DNA from 2 places in the Streptomyces sp. NPDC055815 genome. Region 1 is predicted to be linked to the other one. Evidence: riboswitches for the same ligand, from Rfam matches in the RefSeq annotation. Region 1 holds a riboswitch; the other holds the start of a gene.
The links. A riboswitch is a leader RNA that binds a small molecule or an ion and turns the genes downstream of it on or off. The one in region 1 is predicted to bind glycine.
Positions count from the first base shown of each region.

Region 1 (6,833 bases):
AAGATCGCGAGGCCGGGGATCACCATGAACAGGGGGTCCGACTCGTAGGTGGTGATGGCCGTCGACAGCATCTGGCCCCAGGAAGCGGTGGGAGGCTTCACACCCGCGCCGAGGAAGCTGAGCGCCGCTTCGGTGAGGATGTTGGTGGGGATCATGAGGGTCGCGTAGACCATGATCGGGGCGATCAGGTTGGGCAGCAGCTCGCGCCGCAGGATGTAGAACCGGCCGGCGCCCAGGCTCTGGGCGGCCTCGACGTACTCGCGGTTGCGCAGCGACAGGGTCTGGCCCCGGACGATGCGGCCGACGTACGGCCAGCCGAAGAAGCCGATCACCAGGACGAGGGCGGCGATGCGCACCCCCGATCCGTCCAGGCCCATGAACTGGTTCGGAAGGACCGAGACCAGGGCGATCGTGAAGAGCAGCTGCGGGAAGGCGAGCATGACGTCCATGACCCGGCTGAGGGCCGCGTCGATCCAGCCGCCGAAGTAGCCCGCGATGATGCCGAGGACGGTGCCGAGGAAGACCGCGAAGACCGCCGCCAGGAAGGCGACGAGCAGCGAGATCCGGGCGCCGTAGACGATCCGGCTGAAGACGTCGCGGCCGTTGACGGGCTCGACGCCGAAGAGGAAGTCGGAGCTGACTCCGCCCCATGACCCGATCGGCGTGCCGAACAGCGGGTCGATCTGGTCCTCGTGGAACTCGTCCGGCGGGTGGCCGAGGAGGTCCACGATGACCGGCGCGAAGATCGCGACGAGGATCAGGAAGATGACGACGAAGGCGCCCGCGAGGGCCAGCTTGTCGCGCTTGAGGCGGGTCCAGGCGATCTTCCAGGGCGAGCGGCCCTCGATCGCCTTGCCGGAGGCGCCGGAGTTGTCCGGAGTGCCGGGAGCGTCGGGCGCGCCGTCGACGGTGGCGGTCGCCTCGCCCGCACTCGTCTCGTGCAGTGGTGCCGTCATCGTGGTGAGGACCCCTCTCGGCCGCCGGTAGCCGGCCCTTGCCCGCCGCGGGTAGCGGCTCGGTGGAACAACCTGCTGGACATCGGCTCGAAAGGAGCCGAACGCCCTGTGTTCCGGGGAGTCTTCAATGCGCTTGTGATCACCCGCCAGACCTGAAGGTGAATGTTTGCTCAAACGTGATGCGGTGCTGCGACTTCCGTTATCCGGACGTCGTGATCACGTGAGCGGACCAACCGGGGCCCTCTTGTGCGCAATCGGACATGCCACTCAACTGGTGGCGTGACCTATGGAATTGGGGTGAACGAAGGCCTCCGGAGGGGACTCGGGAGGCCATTTCCGACATGTGGGGCGCGCGTGGCGTCTCAGTATCCGGACGGCGCCGGTGGCGGGTATCCGTACCCCGGTACGGGAGCGGAGCCGCGTCCGGCGTGCGCCTCGCGGTCGTAGAAGGGGCGCGCGTTCGCCCGCAGCCAGAGCGCCACCGGGTCGTACGCGTCGGAGAGGGCGACCGTCGAGACGGGCAGGCCGTCGGGGACGGAGCCGATCGACTGGCGCATCATCGAGCGGACCGTGTCGACGGTCGCCGGGGAGGTGTCGTACAGGTCGAGACCGATGGCGAGGTACGGGGAGCCGAGCGCCGGCTGCACCCAGCCGCGGCGCAGCGCGCGGACGGCCGGGGTGCGGTGCGCGTTCTGCGTGAGCAGGGCGTAGAACTGCGGGATCTCCAGGGCGGGCTCGGTGACCCGCAGCGGACCGGCGGGCATCCGGTCGAGACCGGTGGCGATCCGGCGCAGGTCGGCCCAGGGGATGCCGACGCCGCCGCCGGGGGCGTGCGGATTGAGCCAGACGCCCCAGCGGTCGGGGTAGAGGGCGCGGGCGATCTCGCGGCCGGTGACGAGCTCGTGGGCGCGGTTCCAGCCGGAGGCGGCGAGCTCCTGCGCGGAGGTCACGCAGGGCGCGTAGCCGAAGCCGTCGACCTCCATGTTCCCGTACTGGGCGTCGGGCGAGCCGGGTGAGCCCTGCCAGAGCAGCATCCGGAGCTCGCCGTCGGCGAGGGCGTGCAGCAACTGCTCGTACGCGTCGTAGCGTCCGGGTGCCACCTGGCGCAGCATGTGCTCGACCGTCCCGGTCGAAGCGGTGCCTGACGCGCTCACCCTGGGTCCCGCCCCTCTTCCGTCCACCATGTGGGTCCGTCCAGCGATCGAGTCGGTGCAGCGATGCGAGTCGGTGCAGCGATCGAGTCAGTTCAGCTTAAACAGGGGGCCGCTCACACGGCGGCGCGCTGGTAGAAGGGGCGAACCCGCTCCAGCATCCAGTCGCCGACCGGGTCCTGCGCCATGTCGAGCAGGATGAGGTTGACCGGCCAGGCGACCTCGACCCGGCCGAGGGCGCGGCCGAGGGCGTCCAGGGGGGCGTTCCGGTCGACGCCGTCCCAGCCGCCCAGCTGGACGCCGATGAAGAGGGCCGGTTCGGTGCCCTCGACGCTGGCGAGGGCGCGGCGGGCGGTGACGACGACTCCGGTGGCCTCGAACTCGGCGGAGGCCGCGGCGAGGAAGTCGACCGGGTCGTCCTGCCAGTCGGGCTCGAAGAGCCGGACGCGGCCGCCGCTGGCGGGGCCGTCGAGCGGGGTGCGGCCGATGCGGCAGAGCTCGGCGACGGCGGGCGGGGGCAGCGGGACGCCGACGGTGCCGCCGGGGTTCACGGCGATGCCGAGCTGCGGGGGCAGGCCGCGGGCGAAGTCACGGGCGGGGGCGACGGTGAAGGACATGTGGTCGCCGACGACGGCGAGGAACTGCTGCTCGGAGCTGAAGACGGGCACGTAGGCCGCGCCCTCGATCTCCATGGTCGCGAGGTCGAGTCCGGGGCTGTCGGGGCCGCCGCCGTTGGGCAGGGGCACCCAGATCGGGCTGCGGCCGAGCACCTCGACCAGCCGGCCGCCCGCCTCGGGGTTGCCGAGTGAGGCGGCAAGGACCTCTTCGAGCTCGTTGCCCGGCCACGTCACGTCCACGGTCGCGTCTTCCCCTTCTCGCACGGCCTGCCGCACCGGCCGCCCGGCAGCACCCTAACGCCGCCCCGGCACCGCCGTGGCCAAAAGGGAAGGGTACGGGCGTCCCGGGACGGCCCGGGACACCGGACGGCCCGGGACGCCGGACGGCCCGGGACACCGGACGGCCCGGGACACCGGACGGCCCCGGGGTCGTCCCTAGGCGGTCTCCCGGAAGCCGATCCTGCGGAGGGAGTCGGCGGCGTCCCGGTCGAGGAGGGTCACCGAGGCGCAGCCGTGCGGGAGGCTGCCGGACTCGGCGGCCCGCAGGAGCCGGCCGACGGCCCGCCGGTGCCGCGCGAAGGCGTACGTGGAGACGCCCCGGCCACGGGCCTCCTGGCCGGCCCGCGCGGTGTCCGGGGTGACGTCGAGGAGGACCAGGTGCAGGGCGCGGCCGCGCCGTCTCGCCTCGCGGGCGAGCCAGCCCCGCACCCATGACTGGGTGCCGCAGTCGTGGACGATCAGGCTCGCGCCGGAGCGCAGGGCGCGGCGCAGTCCGGCGTAGTGCGCGATCCGGACCAGGGGGCGGTAGACGGCGTACGGGAGGAGGCGGGGCATCCGGGCCTCCCAGCGCTCGCGGGCGTCCTGGGAGTCGACGCCGCTGCCCTCGGCGGCGCGCTTCATCAGGGTGGACTTGCCGCTGCCGGGCAGCCCGGAGACGACGACGAGGTCGCCGGCGGCATAGGTGAGGGCGCGGGGGCCTCGGCCGCCGCGCTCGCGCAGGTCCCGCAGGAGCCGGCCGCGGCTCCGGGCGCGGGCCCGCTGGGACGGTATGCCGGTGCTCGTCGCGTATGCGCCGGTGTGCTGGATCCTCATCGCTCTCCCCCTGTCGGGTCTCAGGAGACCTGTGGGAGACCCTTGCCCACGAAGTGTAAAGAATCGGTAATGCGACACAAGCGATTTGCCCCGCCGACACCGCATGCAATGATGTGCCCGCCAGGCGCGCACAGTCGCCGCACAATCGCATACCGGCCGCTCGAATCCGCGCGGGAGAGTTCCGGACCGCCGAGCGCGTCCGGGCGCCGAAGGAGCAAGACCCTCCCTTGAATCTCTCAGGCCCCGTACCGCGTGGATGAGGCAGATCTGAAAAGCGGGACACCTGTCGTGTCCCCACCCAAGGTGCAAGCCGACCTCCCGGCACCGATCCGTCGGTGACGAGATGCTCTCGGTGAACCTCTCAGGTTCCATGACAGATGGGGAGGACGTCCTCGCCCGTCATGTGTTTTCGTCACCGATCACGCCCTTGGGACCCGGGAGCCACCCCATGAGCACTGCCCCCCGTCTGACCGCCCTCGATGCCCTGCATCGTTCGCTGGGCGCGACCATGACCGACTTCGCCGGCTGGGACATGCCGCTCCGGTACGGCAGCGAGCGCGAGGAGCACAACGCCGTCCGCAACCAGGCCGGCCTCTTCGACCTCTCCCACATGGGCGAGATCACCGTCACGGGCCCGCAGGCCGTGGACCTCCTGGACTACGCCCTCGTCGGCAACATCTCCACGGTGGGCAACGGCCGCGCCCGCTACACGATGATCTGCCAGGAGGACGGCGGCATCGTCGACGACCTGATCGTCTACCGCCTCGGCGAGACCGAGTACATGGTCGTCGCCAACGCCTCCAACGCCCAGGTCGTCCTGGACGCCCTCGTCGCCCGCGCCGAGGGCTTCGACGCCGAGGTCCGCGACGACCGCGACGCGTACGCCCTGATCGCGGTCCAGGGCCCGGAGTCCCCCGGCATCCTGAAGTCGATCACCGACGCCGACCTGGACGGCCTCAAGTACTACGCCGGCCTGCCCGGCACCGTCGCGGGCGTCCCGGCGCTGATCGCCCGCACCGGCTACACCGGCGAGGACGGCTTCGAGCTGTTCCTGAAGCCCGAGCACGCCGAGGGCGTGTGGAAGGCGCTGACCGAGGCGGGCGAGGGCGTCGGCCTGATCCCCTGCGGCCTGTCCTGCCGCGACACGCTCCGCCTGGAGGCGGGCATGCCGCTGTACGGCCACGAGCTGACCACCGCCCTCACCCCCTTCGACGCCGGTCTCGGCCGGGTCGTGAAGTTCGAGAAGACCACCAACGAGGGCCGCTTCGTCGGCCGCGAGGCCCTGGAGGAGGCCGCCCAGCGCGCCGAGACCGCCCCGCCGCGCAAGCTCGTCGGTCTGATCGCCGAGGGCCGCCGCGTCCCGCGCGCCGGCTTCCAGGTCGTCAAGGACGGCCAGGTCATCGGCGAGGTCACCTCCGGCGCCCCCTCCCCGACCCTCGGAAAGCCGATCGCGATGGCGTACGTGGACGCGGCGCACGCCGAGCCCGGCACCCAGGGTGTAGGTGTGGACATCCGCGGCACCCACGAGCCCTACGAGGTCGTGGCGCTGCCGTTCTACAAGCGCCAGAAGTGACGCAGTCGTCTCACTCCTCGTCTCACCTCGCAAGACCCACGTTCATCAGTACTCCCCCGATCCAGGAGAATCAGGTCATGAGCAACCCCCAGCAGCTGCAGTACACCAAGGAGCACGAGTGGCTGTCGGCCGCCGAGGACGGCGTCGCGACGGTCGGCATCACGGAGTTCGCGGCCAACGCGCTCGGTGACGTCGTCTACGCCGACCTCCCGGCCGTCGGCTCGACCGTCACCGCGGGCGAGACCTGTGGCGAGCTGGAGTCGACGAAGTCGGTCAGCGACCTCTACTCCCCCGTCACGGGCGAGGTCGTCGAGGCCAACCAGGACGTGGTGGACGACCCGTCCCTGGTGAACACGGCTCCGTTCGAGGGTGGCTGGCTGTTCAAGGTGCGCGTCGCGGAGACGCCGGACGATCTGCTCTCCGCCGACGAGTACACCGAGTTCGCCGGGAACTGAGACCGGGCCCGAGACCCCCTAGGGATCGATTCATGTCGCTTCTGAACACTCCCCTCCACGAGCTGGACCCCGACGTCGCCGCCGCCGTCGACGCCGAGCTCCGCCGTCAGCAGTCCACCCTCGAGATGATCGCCTCGGAGAACTTCGCTCCGGTCGCGGTCATGGAGGCCCAGGGCTCCGTCCTCACCAACAAGTACGCCGAGGGCTACCCGGGCCGCCGCTACTACGGCGGCTGCGAGCACGTCGACGTGGCCGAGCAGATCGCGATCGACCGGATCAAGGACCTGTTCGGCGCCGAGTACGCCAACGTGCAGCCGCACTCCGGCGCCTCCGCGAACCAGGCCGCGCTGTTCGCGATCGCCCAGCCCGGCGACACGATCCTGGGTCTGGACCTGGCCCACGGCGGCCACCTCACCCACGGCATGCGCCTGAACTTCTCCGGCAAGCAGTTCAACGTGGTCGCGTACCACGTGGACGAGGCCGGTCTGGTCGACATGGCCGAGGTCGAGCGCCTCGCCAAGGAGCACCGCCCGAAGGTGATCATCGCGGGCTGGTCCGCCTACCCGCGCCAGCTGGACTTCGCCGAGTTCCGCCGGATCGCCGACGAGGTCGAGGCCTACCTGTGGGTCGACATGGCCCACTTCGCGGGCCTGGTCGCCGCCGGTCTGCACCCGAACCCGGTCGAGTACGCGGACGTGGTGACCTCCACCACGCACAAGACGCTCGGCGGCCCCCGCGGCGGCATCATCCTGGCGAAGAAGGAGTTCGCGAAGAAGCTGAACTCCTCGGTCTTCCCCGGTTTCCAGGGCGGCCCGCTGGAGCACGTGATCGCGGCCAAGGCCGTCTCCTTCAAGGTCGCGGCCTCGGAGGAGTTCAAGGAGCGCCAGCAGCGCACCCTGGACGGCGCCCGCGCGCTGGCCGAGCGCCTGGTCCAGGACGACGTCACCGCCCACGGTGTCTCCGTCCTCTCCGGCGGCACGGACGTGCAC
Region 1 covers NZ_JBSHDU010000140.1:1,982-8,814, reverse strand. Annotated here, with positions in the region: gene ACWGN5_RS41000 (ABC transporter permease) at 1-956, opposite strand, end outside; gene ACWGN5_RS40995 (enhanced serine sensitivity protein SseB C-terminal domain-containing protein) at 1,319-2,110, opposite strand; gene ACWGN5_RS40990 (enhanced serine sensitivity protein SseB) at 2,224-2,964, opposite strand; gene ACWGN5_RS40985 (AAA family ATPase) at 3,160-3,816, opposite strand; glycine riboswitch at 3,978-4,077, shown strand; glycine riboswitch at 4,078-4,203, shown strand; gene gcvT (glycine cleavage system aminomethyltransferase GcvT) at 4,265-5,389, shown strand; gene gcvH (glycine cleavage system protein GcvH) at 5,467-5,844, shown strand; gene ACWGN5_RS40970 (serine hydroxymethyltransferase) at 5,877-6,833, shown strand, end outside.

Region 2 (6,833 bases), on a different contig from region 1:
ACCCTCCCCGGCCCCTGCGCCGGCTCTCCGCAGTGTCCTCGCGGCCCTCGGCTCACCGACCGCCGTCAACGAGCGGCGAACTCCCGCGCTGCGGGCCGCACAAGGACCGCTGAGCCCCGAGAACCCGCTGCCCGTGCACGTCCTCGGCGTCACCGGAGCACCGGGGCTCGCACCCGGCACCCGGCTCGCCGGCTGGCGGTTCCTGATCCGCAGCGGAGACCGGGCGATCGCCGCCGCGGACACCATGCTCACCCCGGACGGCTGGGCCTTCTCGCACTTCTTCGAAGGCCCGTACGTCTCCGCCACGGAACGGGCCCTGCTCCAGGCCGAGGCCCTGCCGGTCACGTACGCACCACGACTGCTGTCCGTACCGGAGCTCTACATGCTGACGCTCTGGCTGCAGGCCGGACCGGAGGACGACGGCACCACCGTCGCCCCGGCCGCGGCCGATCTGATGGTGCCCCTGGCCCCCGCACCCCCGGGGATCGCGGCGCACCGCCCGTACCAGGTCGCCGATCTCCTGCCCGTGCTCAGTACACGACTCGCGCCGCCGCCCCTCCTGGGCTCGCCGGCGCCCGCCTGATCGAACCCACGCGACGCCGCCCCGTGACCCGGCCGGGTCACGGGGCGCACTCCTGTCCGAACCGTGCGCCCGAACGCGCCTCCCGAACGCCCCTCCCGTACGGACTAGCCCGCTGGGACCACCCCGAACCACCCGAAGAGACGGTGCAGTTGACCTGAACCGCCCCTGCGGGTGATGCGTCTTCCCAGGAGAGGACGAGCTGCCGCGAAATACCTGCGGAAGACCGTCCGTGGGGCAACACTGGGGACCGGAACCGAACCGACCGACGGGGGCGGCCATGAGCGCACAGAGCCGCAGGACATCCACCACGACGCAGCGAAAGAACCCACCCATGTGCCAGCATCAGCCTGCCTGTCCCACCGCCGACTCCGCCGACCGTGAGGCGGCCCGACTGATGGCACACCACCCGGAACAGGGCTGGAGCCTGCTGTGCAACGGTGTCCTGCTCTTCGAGGACACCGGCGAACTGCTGCCGGACGGGCAGATCATCGCCCCGCACCGGCCGCTGACCGCGGGACAGGTGACGACCGCCGCCTGAAGCCGCGCGGCAGGACACCGTACGAGGGAAACGCCGAGGGCCGGCCCGGAGGAGATCCTCCGAACCGGCCCTCGGCGCATGCTCAGTTGTCGTACTCGTCCAGCGGCGGGCAGGAGCAGACCAGGTTCCGGTCGCCGAAGGCACCGTCGATGCGGCGCACCGGCGGCCAGTACTTGTCGGCCGCCGAGACACCGGCCGGGAAGACGGCCTCGTCGCGGGTGTACGGGTGGTTCCACTCGCCGCCCAGCGCGGCCGCGGTGTGCGGGGCGTTGTGCAGCGGGTTGTCGTCGGCGGGCCACTCGCCCGAGGCGACCTTCTCGATCTCGGCGCGGATCGCGATCATCGTGTCGCAGAAGCGGTCGAGCTCGGTCAGGTCCTCGGACTCGGTCGGCTCGATCATGAGCGTGCCGGCCACCGGGAAGGACATCGTCGGCGCGTGGAAGCCGTAGTCGATGAGGCGCTTCGCGATGTCGTCGACGCTGACGCCGGTGGCCTTGGCCAGCGGACGGATGTCCACGATGCACTCGTGCGCGACCAGCCCGTTCGGACCGGTGTAGAGCACCGGGAAGTGCGGCTCCAGGCGCTTGGCGATGTAGTTCGCCGCGAGGACGGCGACCTGGGTGGCGCGCTTGAGGCCCTCGCCGCCCATGAGGCGCACGTACGACCAGGAGATCGGCAGGATGCCGGCGGAGCCCCACGGGGCGGCCGAGATCGGGCCGACACCGGTCTCCGGGCCCGCGGTGGGCTGGAGCGGGTGGTTCGGCAGGTAGGGGGCGAGGTGGGCGCGGACGCCGACCGGGCCGACGCCGGGGCCGCCGCCGCCGTGCGGGATGCAGAAGGTCTTGTGCAGGTTCAGGTGCGAGACGTCGCCGCCGAAGTGACCCGGCTTGGCGAGACCGACCAGCGCGTTGAGGTTGGCACCGTCGACGTACACCTGACCGCCGGCCTCGTGGACCTCGGCGCAGATGTCGGCGACGTGCTCCTCGAAGACGCCGTGCGTGGACGGGTAGGTGATCATCAGCACGGACAGCTCGTCGCGGTACTGGGCGATCTTGGCGCGCAGGTCCTCGACGTCGACCTCGCCGTCGTCGGCGGTCTTGACGACGACGACCTTCATGCCGGCCATCACCGCGGAGGCGGCGTTGGTGCCGTGCGCGGAGGACGGGATGAGGCAGACGGTGCGCTGCTCGTCGCCGTTGGCGCGGTGGTAGGCACGCACGGCCAGGAGGCCGGCGAGCTCGCCCTGCGAGCCGGCGTTGGGCTGGATCGACACCTTGTCGTAGCCGGTGACCTCGGCGAGGCGCTCTTCCAGCTCGGTGATGAGCGTGACGTATCCGGCGGCCTGGTCGACCGGCGCGAAGGGGTGCATCTGGCCGAACTCGGGCCAGGTCACCGGCTCCATCTCGGTGGTCGCGTTCAGCTTCATGGTGCAGGAGCCGAGCGGGATCATGCCGCGGTCGAGCGCGTAGTCGCGGTCCGCGAGCTTGCGCAGGTAGCGCAGCATCGAGGTCTCGGAGCGGTGCGCGTGGAAGACCGGGTGGGTCAGGTACGCGTCGGAGCGCAGCAGACCGGCGGGCAGCGTGTCCTCGGTGACCGCGTCGAGGGCCTCGACATCGGCCGTGACGCCGAAGGCGGCCCAGACGGCGGCGAGCTGCTCGCGCCCGGTGGTCTCGTCGCAGGAGATCGAGACGAGGTCGGCGTCGACGCGGTAGAGGTTCACGCCGGCCTCGCGGGCGGCGGCGACGACCTCGTCGGCCTTGCCGGCCACGCGGACGGTGAGGGTGTCGAAGTACGAGCCGTGCACGACCTCGACGCCACCGGCGGTGAGACCGGCCGCGAGGATGGCGGCGTACCGGTGCGTGCGCTCGGCGATCTGCTTCAGGCCGTCCGGACCGTGGTAGACGGCGTACATGCCGGCCATGACGGCGAGCAGCACCTGAGCGGTACAGATGTTGCTGGTGGCCTTCTCGCGGCGGATGTGCTGCTCGCGGGTCTGCAGGGCCAGGCGGTAGGCGCGGTTGCCGTCGGCGTCGACGGAGACGCCCACGAGGCGGCCGGGCAGGGAGCGGGCGTGCTTGTCCTGGACGGCCATGTAGCCGGCGTGCGGGCCGCCGAAGCCCATGGGGACGCCGAAGCGCTGGGTGGTGCCGACGGCGATGTCGGCGCCGAGCTCGCCCGGGGAGGTGAGCAGGGTGAGCGCGAGCAGGTCGGCGGCGACGGTGACGATCGCGCCGAGCTCGTGGGCGGCGTCGATCAGCGGCTTGATGTCGCGGACGGCGCCGGAGGCACCCGGGTACTGGATGAGCACGCCGAAGACACCGCGCTCGGCGACCTCGGCGGGGATGCCCCCGCTCAGGTCGGCGACGACGACCTCGACACCGGTCGGCTCGGCGCGGGTCTCGATGACGGCGATGGTCTGCGGCAGCGCGTCGGCGTCGACGAGGAAGACGCCGTTCTTGACCTTGCCGACCCGGCGGGAGAGGGCCATGGCCTCGGCGGCGGCGGTGCCCTCGTCGAGGAGGGAGGCGCCGGAGGTGGGCAGACCGGTGAGGTCGGCGACCATGGTCTGGAAGTTGAGCAGGGCCTCCAGGCGGCCCTGGGAGATCTCGGGCTGGTACGGCGTGTAAGCGGTGTACCAGGCCGGGTTCTCCATGACGTTCCGGAGAATCACGGGCGGAGTGAAGGTCCCGTGGTAGCCGAGACCGATCATCGGGGCGAGGACCTGGTTGCGGTCGGCGAGCGTGCGCAGCTCGGCGAGGACCTCGGCCTCGGTGCGCGCGGCCGGCAGGCCCAGCGCCTCGGCGTTCTTGATGACGTCCGGCACCGCGGCGGCCGTGAGCTCGTCGAGCGAGCCGTAACCGACCTGGGCGAGCATCTTGGCCCGAGCCTCGGCGTCGGGCCCGATGTGCCGCTGCTCGAACGGGATGCCCTGTTCGAGCTCGGAGAGCGGAGTGCGGTTGGCGGTCATGTACGGAGGCCTCCTGGTCGTCACGACCTGCGAGGGGCACCACGGCGCGGGTACCCGGACGGCCTCCCCCTCTGTCATCTCAACCTGAGAGTTTCACCGGCACGCCTCGCGGCCCGCCGGCTTTCACCGTCGGTGAGAGCGGAATGCCGTCGGACATCCGCTCTGCTTTCCAGAGTGACCTCGTCCGCGCGGTACAGGGGCCTGAGAGATTCCGGGGAGGATTTGCTCCTTCGGCGCCCACCGGAAGGTTTCTCCGGGGGACTCTCCCGCACAGGGTCGACAGCCACAACCAGCCTACCAGCGAGGTTGCGGCTTCCATCGCTCAAGTGGCCGACATCCCAGATGTGCACTTTCGTAGGGGTGTAGAGCAGTTGCGACCAGTTGGAGGGACCGTGCAGACCGATATCGATCCGCGCAGCCTGATCGGCCGCAAGGCGTTCGACCGGAACGGGCACAAGATCGGAACCGTGGACGAGGTGTACCTGGACGACGCGACCGGCGTCCCGGAGTGGGCCGCGGTCCGCACGGGCCTGTTCAGCAGGGACGCCTTCGTCCCCCTGGAGCCGAGCGCGCTGCTCGACGACGGCCTCCACATCCCGTACGAGAGGGCCCTGATCAAGGACGCCCCGGACTTCGGGGTGGGCCGCCACCTCTCGCCGGAGCAGGAACTCCAGCTCTACCGCCACTACAGCCTGGCCCTCCCGCCCCCGCCCCCGGACACCCCGGACAAGGACTTCGGCCGCCTGGCGGGCCAGGACGGCACCTGAGGGCCCAGCCGTCGGCCGAGGCGGCGCGGGTTGCCACCGCACGAGGCGGTGCGGTGGCAACCCGGGCCCGGCCGCGGGGCGCGGCGGCCCGCGCCCTCACGCCGCCGCGTCCCCCCGCACCAGCGGCAACGGCTCCGAAGGTTCCAGCTCCGGATCGTCCACGGAGAACGTCCGCACCCGCCCGGGCCCGGACCACGGCTCCTCGAACCGCACCGTGACCCGCCCGACCCCGCTCCCCTGGACCCACCCGGCCCCGTACACGGCGTGCCGCACGTCGTGCCCGGGCGCCCACACCCGCTCGGCGCTCTCCGCCTCGGCGGACGGCATCGCCTCCACCTCCGCGGCCGCCTCGGGCCCTACCTCCTCCGCCGGCCGCTCGGAGGCCCCGGCCTGAGCGAACAGATCCTCCTGCGTGTAGTCCGCGAGCCCGCTCACGCCGACCCCCAGCAAGCGCACGCCCCCCGTCGTGTCCACCGCCTCCAGGAGCCGCCCCACGGCCTCCCGTACGACGCCCGGGTCGTCCGTCGGCCCTCGCAGCGTCTCGGACCGGGTGAGCGTCGAGAAGTCGTAGCGCCGCACCTTCAGGACGATGGTCCGCCCTGAGTGCCCGGAGGCCCGCAGCCGCCCCACGCACCGCTCCGCGAGCCGTTCGACCTCGATCCGGATCCGTACGCGGTCGTGGATGTCCACGTCGAAGGTGTCCTCGACCGACACCGACTTGGCGTCCCGCTCGGCCACCACGGCCCGATCGTCGTACCCCCGGGCCATCCGGTACAGGGACGCCCCGTGCGCCCGTCCCAGGAGCCGTACGAGCTCGTCCTCGCCCGCTTCCGCGAGGTCGGACACGGTCGTCATCCCGGCGCGCCGCAGGTGCTCCCCGGTGGCCGGCCCGACCCCGGGCAGGATCCGTACCGATCGCGGCCCGAGCAGCTCCCGCTCGGTGCCGGGCTCGATCAGCACGAGCCCGTCCGGCTTGGCCTCCTCGGAGGCGATCTTCGCGATCATCTTGGACCCGGCGAGCCCCACGGACCCGGTGAGCCCGGTCGTGGCGAGGATGTCGGCCCGCAGCCGCTCCCCCACGGCCCGCGCGCTCGCGCTGTCGTCGGCGACACCGCCGGCTTCGAGATCGACGAAGGCCTCGTCGAGGCTGAGGGGCTCGACGAGCGGGGAGAGCCGCCCGAGCAGCTCCATGACCTGCTCGCTGATGGAGCGGTAGAAGGCGAAGCGCGGCACGAGATACGCGGCGTTCGGCGCGAGCCGCCGCGCCTGCCCCATCGGCATGGCCGAGTGCACCCCGAAGCGTCGGGCCTCGTAGGAGGCGGTGGCGACCACGCCCCGGGGCCCGAGGCCGCCGACGACCACGGGCTTTCCGCGCAGGCTGGGCTTCGACGCCTGCTCGGCGGCGGCGAAGAAGGCATCCATGTCGAGATGCAGGATGGTGGGCGCGGCTCTCACACGTCCGATGCTGCCCTACGCCACTGACAACGCCCCTGAGGCCCACCAGGCCCCGCCGCCGGAACGGGAACCGAACCGCGACGGGACCCGCCCTCAGACCGCCTTGTCGCGCCGCCGCCGCGCCAGCTCGTCGCCCGGGTTGTGCCCGACCAGCGTCTCGCCGGTGTCGACCCGCTCCCCGTGGAGCTGCGAGAGCGCGCCCTCGACATCGCGCCAGACGACCCCGACGGCGATGCCGAAGACGCCCTGCCCGCCCTGGAGGAGGTCGACGACCTCGTCGGGCGAGGAGCACTCGTAGACGGTGGCCCCGTCGCTCATGAGCGTCATCCGCTCCAGGTCCCGGAAGCCCCGGGCGCGCAGGTGCTGCACCGCGGCCCGGATGTTCTGGAGGGCCACCCCGGTGTCGAGGAAACGCTTGACGATCTTCAGCACGACGACGTCGCGGAAGCTGTACAGCCGCTGCGTCCCCGACCCGTACGCGGGCCGCACGCTCGGCTCCACCAGTCCGGTGCGTGCCCAGTA
Region 2 covers NZ_JBSHDU010000002.1:273,007-279,839, forward strand. Annotated here, with positions in the region: gene ACWGN5_RS03070 (hypothetical protein) at 1-583, shown strand, start outside; gene ACWGN5_RS03075 (DUF5999 family protein) at 915-1,121, shown strand; gene gcvP (aminomethyl-transferring glycine dehydrogenase) at 1,204-4,089, opposite strand; glycine riboswitch at 4,269-4,368, opposite strand; gene ACWGN5_RS03085 (PRC-barrel domain-containing protein) at 4,482-4,856, shown strand; gene ACWGN5_RS03090 (DNA polymerase IV) at 4,953-6,311, opposite strand; gene ACWGN5_RS03095 (MerR family transcriptional regulator) at 6,405-6,833, opposite strand, start outside.
Region 2: linked by a shared signal. The riboswitch ahead of gcvP (aminomethyl-transferring glycine dehydrogenase) and the one ahead of gcvT (glycine cleavage system aminomethyltransferase GcvT) in region 1 are both predicted to bind glycine.